DNA from 2 places in the Paenibacillus sp. P36 genome. Region 1 is predicted to be linked to the other one. Evidence: predicted binding sites of a transcription regulator. Region 1 holds the regulator's gene; the other holds the start of a gene.

The links. The regulator CtsR, encoded in region 1, represses protease genes until heat stress. The targets are predictions, from matches to a motif close to ATGGTCAATAAAGGTCAAACA.
Region 2: clpP (ATP-dependent Clp endopeptidase proteolytic subunit ClpP) is a predicted target of CtsR. The motif match lies at 2,674-2,694, and genes of this name have one in related genera.

What each region holds. Positions count from the first base shown of each region.
Region 1 is NZ_AP038372.1:8,376,741-8,381,164, forward strand. It holds gene clpC (ATP-dependent protease ATP-binding subunit ClpC) at 1-662, opposite strand, end outside; gene ACKTT9_RS36785 (protein arginine kinase) at 722-1,741, opposite strand; gene ACKTT9_RS36790 (UvrB/UvrC motif-containing protein) at 1,808-2,320, opposite strand; gene ACKTT9_RS36795 (CtsR family transcriptional regulator) at 2,334-2,795, opposite strand; rRNA gene rrf (5S ribosomal RNA) at 3,262-3,378, opposite strand; rRNA gene ACKTT9_RS36805 (23S ribosomal RNA) at 3,519-4,424, opposite strand, start outside.
Region 2 is NZ_AP038372.1:314,653-319,076, forward strand. It holds gene ACKTT9_RS01430 (stalk domain-containing protein) at 1-1,518, shown strand, start outside; gene clpP (ATP-dependent Clp endopeptidase proteolytic subunit ClpP) at 1,953-2,534, opposite strand; tRNA gene ACKTT9_RS01440 (tRNA-Arg) at 2,760-2,831, opposite strand; gene ACKTT9_RS01445 (sugar-binding transcriptional regulator) at 3,065-4,087, shown strand; gene gap (type I glyceraldehyde-3-phosphate dehydrogenase) at 4,166-4,424, shown strand, end outside.

The DNA.
Region 1 (4,424 bases):
AGGCCTTCAGCAATTGCCGTTTTACCAACCCCTGGCTCACCGATCAACACCGGATTGTTTTTCGTTCTGCGGCTTAACACTTGAATCACGCGTTCGATTTCTTTGCTGCGGCCGATAACGGGATCCAAATGACCTTCTTTGGCGTAGGCGGTCAGATCTCTCGCTAAACCATCCAATGTAGGTGTATTCACATTCTGAGTGTTGCCGTGGCTCGGAGACACTGTCTCGCTGCTGCCTAGCAATTGAAGAACTTGCTGACGAGCCTTGTTCAAAGAAACACCTAGATTGTTAAGGACTCTAGCAGCAACGCCTTCACCTTCACGAATTAGCCCCAGTAAAATATGTTCAGTCCCCACATACGTGTGACCTAATTTTCTTGCCTCATCCATGGACAACTCAATGACTTTTTTCGCTCTAGGTGTATACGCAATGTTGGTAGGCTGCTCTTGTCCTCTGCCGATTAGGGATTCGACTTCATCTTGAATTTTTTCAAGACCTAAGCCCAAAGCAACGAGTGCTTTCGCGGCGATACCTTCCCCTTCACGAATAAGACCCAACAAAATGTGCTCAGTACCAATATTGTTATGCCCTAAGCGAACTGCTTCCTCTTGAGCCAAAGAAAGCACCTTTTGCGCACGTTCTGTAAATCTGCCAAACATCATAGAGAACACCTCCAAAAGTAGTATATCTATGGAAAACCTAAAGGATGAATCTTAACTGACTATATCCTGCCGAATTTCTCTCGAATCAGCTCGGCCCGGCGCATATCGCGCTCATCGGCGTTCAGCTTCTCGCCAGCGAATTGCTGTAGAAAGCCAGGTTGTGTCATAACCAGCAGTTCATTCAAAACATTAGAAGAAACATTATTGATAATCCCCAAGTCTATGCCTAATCGCACGTCCGACAGGCGCTGCGCAGCCTCCTTAGAGTCCATAATTCCTGCATAAGACAAAATACCAAGCGAGCGGTTCACGCGATCAATGATACGCATTCTAGACTCTTGCATCAGCTTATGCCTTGCAGCACGCTCATGCTCAATAATTTGCCTTGCGACACTGTGTAAATTATCAATAATCTCGTCTTCGGATTGTCCTAGTGTAATCTGATTCGAAATTTGGAACAGATTACCTAATGCTTCGCTGCCTTCCCCATATAATCCTCTAACCGTCAATCCAACTTGTGTAACAGCGGATAAAATCCGATTGATTTGTTGGCTGAGCACCAGAGCGGGCAAATGCATCATTACCGAAGCGCGAATGCCGGTTCCGACGTTCGTAGGGCAACTTGTAAGGTAGCCCCTCTTTTCATCATAGCCGTAATCCAGCTGGGTTTCAAAAATATCATCAATCTGGTTCGCCAAGTCCCAAACTTCTTTGATTTGGAAGCCTGGGCACAAACATTGTATGCGAAGATGATCCTCTTCATTGATCATAATGCTGATGGATTCATTTTCGCTTAAAATAACAGCACCATTTCTGGATTCGTTAGCTAAGTTAGGGCTAATTAAATGCTTCTCAACAAGTACCATTCGCTCAAGCTCGTTAAGGTCAGACAGCGGAATAAGCGAAAAATTACTGATCGTCTCCAGCTCATCATTCTCCAGCACGCCGGACAACTGATCAAGTACTTCTTGTGATTGTTGATTGGTAGCTAGCATCGGGTAAGGGTAGTCTCTGAGGTTACGTGCAATACGGATTCGACTGCTGATGACGATATCCGACTCCGGTCCCTCTCCCTTCATCCATTCGCTCAATGCATCTCCTGTAAACCGCTGTAGTGTCACTGGATTCACACCTTCCTTACAAAATCACAATCCGGCAATTTTCTTCTCTATCTCGCGAATTTGGTCCCTGATCTTCGCCGCTTGTTCGAATTCTTCTGCTTCAATGCAGGTCATCATATCCTTCTTCAGCGTATCAATCTCCCGCTTGCATTGGATAATGCCACCGCTTCGTTTGGGGACTTTCCCCACATGCACGGTGTTCCCGTGCACTCTTTTGAACAGAGGATCTAACTTTTCCGAAAAGCTCTGATAACAGGATCCGCATCCAAAACGGCCTAATTTACTAAACTGCGAGTACGTTAACCCACAATTCTCACAACGGATCGCTTGGGACTTCGCGGCGGATAAAGAGGAAGGGTCGAAATCAAGTAATCCTGATAAAAGATTATGAATCGAAAACCCGCCAGATGTCCCAGGAATCATTTCACCCTTCTCGCGGGCGCAATTCTCACAAATGTGGAACTCGTTCTTGTCTCCATTCACAATCTTCGTAAAATGAAGAGTCGCCGGTCGTTTCCCGCATTCCTGACAAATCATTTCAAATGCCTCCTCATCTGCTAAGCAAGGATATCAGCATCGCTTTAAGGATTCTAGCTCGAATTTCATCGCGCAGCGGGAGCTTGAAGGTCAACACGTCTCTGGATATCGCTGCCCGAATCAAATTGGCTTCTCGTGTTGAAATATAGTGGCCCTCCAGCAGCTGGTAAATGAGTCCTTCAGAAGCGACTTGATCTATGTGTGTATGAATCGTTCGAAAAATATGATCCAATATCGATCCATGGCTCTTAAGCTCAATCTTCTGGATACGAATGTACCCGCCACCGCCACGCTTACTCTCCACGAGGTAACCCTTTTCCAGCGTAAACCTGGTGCTAATCACGTAATTGATTTGGGAAGGCACACACTGGAATTGATCGGCCAGATCGTTTCGTTGAATCTCGATGGCTCCTTCAGAGCTTTGTTGAAGGACATGCTTTAAATACTGCTCAATAATTTCTGATACGTTACGCATCAATTCATCCTCCCAGACTGCTAGAAGTAAATTGACTTTGATTGACTTTGACTTTCTTTGACCTTAACTAGATTATAATCATTTCCTTTCTTTTTGACAAGTGCTGCCGTTAAACATTGGCCGTATATAAGAAAACTGAGCATTTTCACAGCTTACTCTCAGTATTTACAAAAAAACCCCTGCTTAACGTCAGGGGCTGTTCCTTTTTTTGGGGAGTAAGATTGATGGGCTTCTGCTTTGAGGAAGTGGGAACTACGTTCCGCTATTTTGTTTGTTTGGCTAAAAGCCTGCCTTTTTAGGTGGAATAAGGGCCTGTGGTTCCACTTAACCTCTGAAAGGTGCAAATCAGATCAATAAGCGGCCTACAGTTCTCTTGTGCCGCTTTGCGGGAATCTCACCTTAAAGTTGTCGTAAGAGATGCAAAAAAACCTTTCTGAGATTTCTCTCAAAAAGGTTTTTCTTCTGTGCTTGGCAACGTTCTACTCTCCCAGAACCCTGCGGTTCAAGTACCATCGACGCTGGAGGGCTTAACGGTCGTGTTCGAGATGGGAACGCGTGGATCCCCTCCGCCATCATCACCAAACGTGATGCTTCTGCCAGGAAACATCTATAAACCAATTCAGGACGTCTTGCACCCTGAAAACTAGATACGAAACTTGCGTAAAGTTACAACTATAGGATTCAAGCAGAGAGACTTTTGACTTCGTCAAAAGATCCCTATATTAGGTTAAGCCCTCGACCGATTAGTATTCGTCAGCTGCATGCATTGCTGCACTTCCACCTCGAACCTATCAACCTCGTCGTCTACAAGGGGTCTTACATACTGGGAAATCTCATCTTGAGGGGGGCTTCGCGCTTAGATGCTTTCAGCGCTTATCCCCTCCGTACATAGCTACCCAGCGGTGCCTCTGGCGAGACAACTGGTACACCAGCGGTACGTCCATCCCGGTCCTCTCGTACTAAGGACAGCTCCTCTCAAATTTCCTACGCCCGCGACAGATAGGGACCGAACTGTCTCACGACGTTCTGAACCCAGCTCGCGTACCGCTTTAATGGGCGAACAGCCCAACCCTTGGGACCTACTTCAGCCCCAGGATGCGATGAGCCGACATCGAGGTGCCAAACCTCCCCGTCGATGTGGACTCTTGGGGGAGATAAGCCTGTTATCCCCAGGGTAGCTTTTATCCGTTGAGCGATGGCCCTTCCATTCGGTACCACCGGATCACTAAGTCCGACTTTCGTCCCTGCTCGACTTGTAGGTCTCGCAGTCAAGCTCCCTTATGCCTTTGCACTCTGCGAATGATTTCCAACCATTCTGAGGGAACCTTTAAACGCCTCCGTTACATTTTAGGAGGCGACCGCCCCAGTCAAACTGCCCACCTGACACTGTCCCCATACCGGATCACGGTACCAGGTTAGAACTCCGATACGATCAGGGTGGTATCCCAACGGCGCCTCCACCCAAGCTGGCGCTCAGGCTTCAAAGGCTCCCACCTATCCTGTACAGATCGTACCAAAGTCCAATATCAAGCTGCAGTAAAGCTCCATGGGGTCTTTCCGTCTTGTCGCGGGTAACCTGCATCTTCACAGGTATTAAAATTTCACCGGATCTCTCGTTGAGACAGCGCC
Region 2 (4,424 bases), 670 kb from region 1:
TGGAATAACGATTCCCGGACGATTCAAATGACACCTCCAGGCTACAACATCGTGCTGGATGCTGACCATAAGACAGTTACGACCAATGGCGTGGATACGCCTTTTAACTCGGTTGCTGCGATTGTGAACGGGAAGCTTCTGGTCAAGCTGACATGGCTTGCGGATTACATGGGCGCGAAGTACACGTACAACAGTGAATTGCGTCGTGTAGAGATTGTCCACTTTAAGACGCCTGAGGGCATCTACATTGATCAAGACAGCAATTCCCGACCTGTAGCCAAGTTTGCAACTGCGAAGCCTACTTACCGCCTTGGAGAGCCTGTGAAGTATGTGGATTTGAGCTACGATCCAGATGCGGAAGGTATTGCATCCTACGATTGGGTTGGCAAAGAAGAAGCGTTCTTCAAACCAGGCAAGTATCCGGTCACTTTGACCGTGAAGGATCGCCATGGACACGAAAGTAAATTATTCAAAAGTTATGTAACGGTTGAAGACGTGCCTTATTTGAGTCAAGTGGAGTACCCGATTTATACAGCTCCTGTGGGCAGTTTCATCAAATCGGATTGGGGAACTATTTGGTCCCATTTCAACGAGCTGCCGATGCTTCCAAAGAAAGTTACAGAGCTGACTGACCGCACATTGCTGGTAAGCGATAGTCCCGAAGAGTTTACGGAAAAAGGCATTCTGTATCAGGACAAAATCAATGGGAAAGCGCGTTTGTATGCTGACCATATCAACGGCACGAAGCAAATCATGACGATGGCGATTTTCGCCACGAATAATACGGATAAACCGGTAACCATCAAAACGACGAATAAAGGTGAGGTATATCCTTCCGTTTATGCTAATTTGATCGGCAGCGAAGCTTCTGTAGACTTCTTGTTGAACAATGTGTACACAGATACAATGACGGTTGCTCCTCATGAGACTTATGTCTATGCGAAGCTTCCAGACTTTTATCCAGGGCAAGGCGTGAACTTGTTCTATGATGTCGAAACAGATGGCGAGTTACAAATGTCTTTCGCTGTAACGGATCAAAGGTTAACGTCGAATACCGTGAAGGAACTTCCTTTGTTGGCTTTCAATGGTCATGTGAGGGGGACTTTCCCGGTATCCGAAATCAAGTGGGACATTGATGCGGCGAGTTTCGCCAAAACATCGGTGCTGACGATAGGCGATAATAAGACCGACCCGTTCGTCAAAGGTTATGACGTGATACGCAAGGAGAACGTAGAGAACGGCGGAAACTATGGTGTGGTTTATAAAATCCATTCGGATAAGCCGCGCAAAATGGCCGTTATGATTATGGCTAGAGGCGGCGTTTTCAAAGGGCCGTTCAAAATTAACGGCGAGATCATTCCGGTTCCGAGCTCCGGTGTTATTACCGCGTTTGACGGCATGGAAGTGCTGGCTCGCACGACGGGCAAGGAAGACGCGCTGGATATTGAGTTCACGCCTCCGGCGGGCTCAGCGTTCCCGATTGACCTTATTTTCTACCCATTGGATGAGAAAAAGTAAGTGATTGTTAAGAGCCTTGGAGATCCTATTGCTTCGCTTGGAAAATCGGAAGATTTTCGGGTGGATAGGAGCCTCTGGGGCTCTTTTTTTGCATTTGCTGCAGGGTAACGGGCGGCTTGCTTGCAGCTGGTAGCGGTAGTCGAACGCGGGGCGCGGCAGGGAATTCGTTGTGCAACGGACACACGGGCCGTTATTCTTTGCTATTTGCCTGCAGCTAGACAGCTAACGGACTGTGGTGACGTTATTTAACAGGTTTTCTCCGTTGCTGGGGCTATTTATGGCAATTAACGGCTCTGGAGTCCGTTAAATTGAATTTGGAGCCTAAAATCGATAAATAGAGGCTGTGGAGTCCGTTAGAGGGCAATCAGCCCACCAATAAAAAAACCAGCCGCAAGGCCGCTCAGAAGAGCAGTCATGCAAGCTGGTTATTTGTATTAGACGCGCTCGATTACTTTATCGATGAGTCCGTAGTCGGCTGCTTCAGCAGCACTCATGAAGTTGTCGCGGTCTGTATCTTTTTCGATGCGTTCGAACGTTTGTCCTGTGCGCTCTGCAAGGATTTTGTTCAGGTTGTCTCTCATTTTCAAAATGCGCTTCGCGCGAATTTCGATGTCGGAGGCTTGGCCTTCAGCGCCGCCAAGCGGTTGGTGAATCATGACTTCGCTGTTCGGAAGCGCGTAACGCTTGCCTTTGGCGCCAGCTGTTAGCAGGAATGCGCCCATCGAAGCAGCCATACCAACGCAAATCGTGGAGACGTCCGGCTTGATGAACTGCATCGTGTCGTAGATCGCCATACCGGCTGTGATGGAACCGCCAGGGCTGTTAATGTATAGCGAGATATCTTTATCAGGATCTTGTGCGGCCAAGAATAGTAACTGAGCAATGATGGAGTTTGCCACAACATCGTTGACACCCGTGCCTAAGAAAATAATGCGGTCTTTCAGCAAGCGAGAGTAGATGTCATATCCTCTTTCACCGCGTGCGTCCTGTTCGACGACCATAGGGATAAAACTCATGAGAATGACCTCCTTGGGGTGGGTAGATGGTTTAAAAGTTTGGTGCCTGGGGCCAATGTCATGCTATGAGTTATGAAATTGATCTCCCTCGTACATACTATTTACAGTATCTACAAGTATGATAACGAAAAAACCTTCGAAGGTCAAGAAAGGTCAAACTAACAATAAAAAAAATCAGTCAACCGACTGATTTCTCTAATGTTTCCCTTATTTCCATGTCATTTACGCGCCCGAAAGGAATCGAACCTTTATCTCAGGCTTCGGAGGCCTACGTCATATCCATTGGACCACGGGCGCATGTTTCAAAAAAGCGAAGCAAGGGTTATTATATGTCACCTCCGCGCAAAAAGCAATACCGTAAGCCCTTACAGCACATTTTGTTGAAATTGTTTGAACAATTGTTGAATGTTCAAACGTTATTGGTTATAATAAACGTGTAAGGCCATTTTTTTTCACCCGGGTGGGACGCAAAATGTATACCCGGGACATAAAACGTCCATCACTGGATCAGGAGCGTCGAACGTCGTTATATGAGAGAAATTCTAGACATTCAGAAAAAGCTCTTGCCGGATCTCATGGACATCATGAAGAAGCGATACTCGATTCTGCATCATATCTTAATCTCTGGTGTTGTCGGACGTAGAACGCTAGCTTCTTCGCTCGATATGACGGAGCGGGTGCTCCGCGGAGAAGTAGACTTCCTTAAGGAGCATGGGCTTTTGGAATCGGACGCCTCTGGGATGAAGATCACGGAGTCCGGCCGTCAACTGCTCGAGGATATGCTGCCGATCATTAAGATCGCTTTTGGATTGACGGATTTGGAAGAAAGCATCGCGAAAGCGTATGGTCTATCGCAAGTCATTGTGGTTCCTGGCGATACGGACACTTCGGTCTTCACGAAGAAGGAGCTTGGACGCGCCGGCGCAGCGGCACTGCGCAAATATGTGGCCAAGGGCGACATTATTGCAGTAACCGGCGGCTCAACAATGGCACAAATTGCGAATAACCTGACGATTTCCTCTTCCATGAAAGGCAATTGGTTCGTACCGGCTCGCGGTGGACTCGGCGAAAGCGTGGATATGCAGGCAAATACAATCGCGTCTATTATGGCCAAGAAGACAGGCGGGAAATACAGACTGCTTCATGTGCCGGATCATCTAGGCGAGGAAGCGTATCAGACGCTTATCCAAGATCCGCAGATTCAGGAAGTTGTTGACGCTGTTCGCAGTTGTCGCATCGTAGTTCACGGTATCGGAGATGCTATGGTCATGGCTCGAAGGCGCAAGGTGGACGCCGAAACGACTCGCAGCTTGCAGGACGATGGCGCTCTGGCAGAGGCATTCGGGTACTATTTTGACCGTCAAGGAAATGTCGTGCACAAGATGCCTACAGTCGGGCTTCGTCTGGAGGATCTGCATCGGACAGAAGTCGTGATTGGCGTAGCAGGCGGTAAAAGCAAGGGTGAAGCGATCGCTTCCGTTCTAAGGCACGGGCAAGAAGATGTGCTGGTCACGGACGAAGCGGCGGCACTTGAAATTATGAAACATGTGTAATTGGACATCATAACGTGGGCTTGTACCAGCTGCGTTTTGAAATAAATAAATCTTTTTTAATCTTAGGAGGAATTCGCTATGGTAAAAGTAGGTATTAACGGTTTCGGACGTATTGGTCGTAACGTGTTTCGCGCAGCTTTGAACAGCTCAGAAGTACAAATCGTTGCAGTAAATGATTTGACTGACGTTAAAACATTGGCTCACTTGCTTAAATATGACACAACTCACGGTAAACTAGACGCAACAGTTGAAGCTGGCGAAGGCGAATTGATCGTTAACGGTCGTTCCATCAAAGTTTTTGCTGAGCGTGACCCTGGGAACCTGCCATGGGCATCTG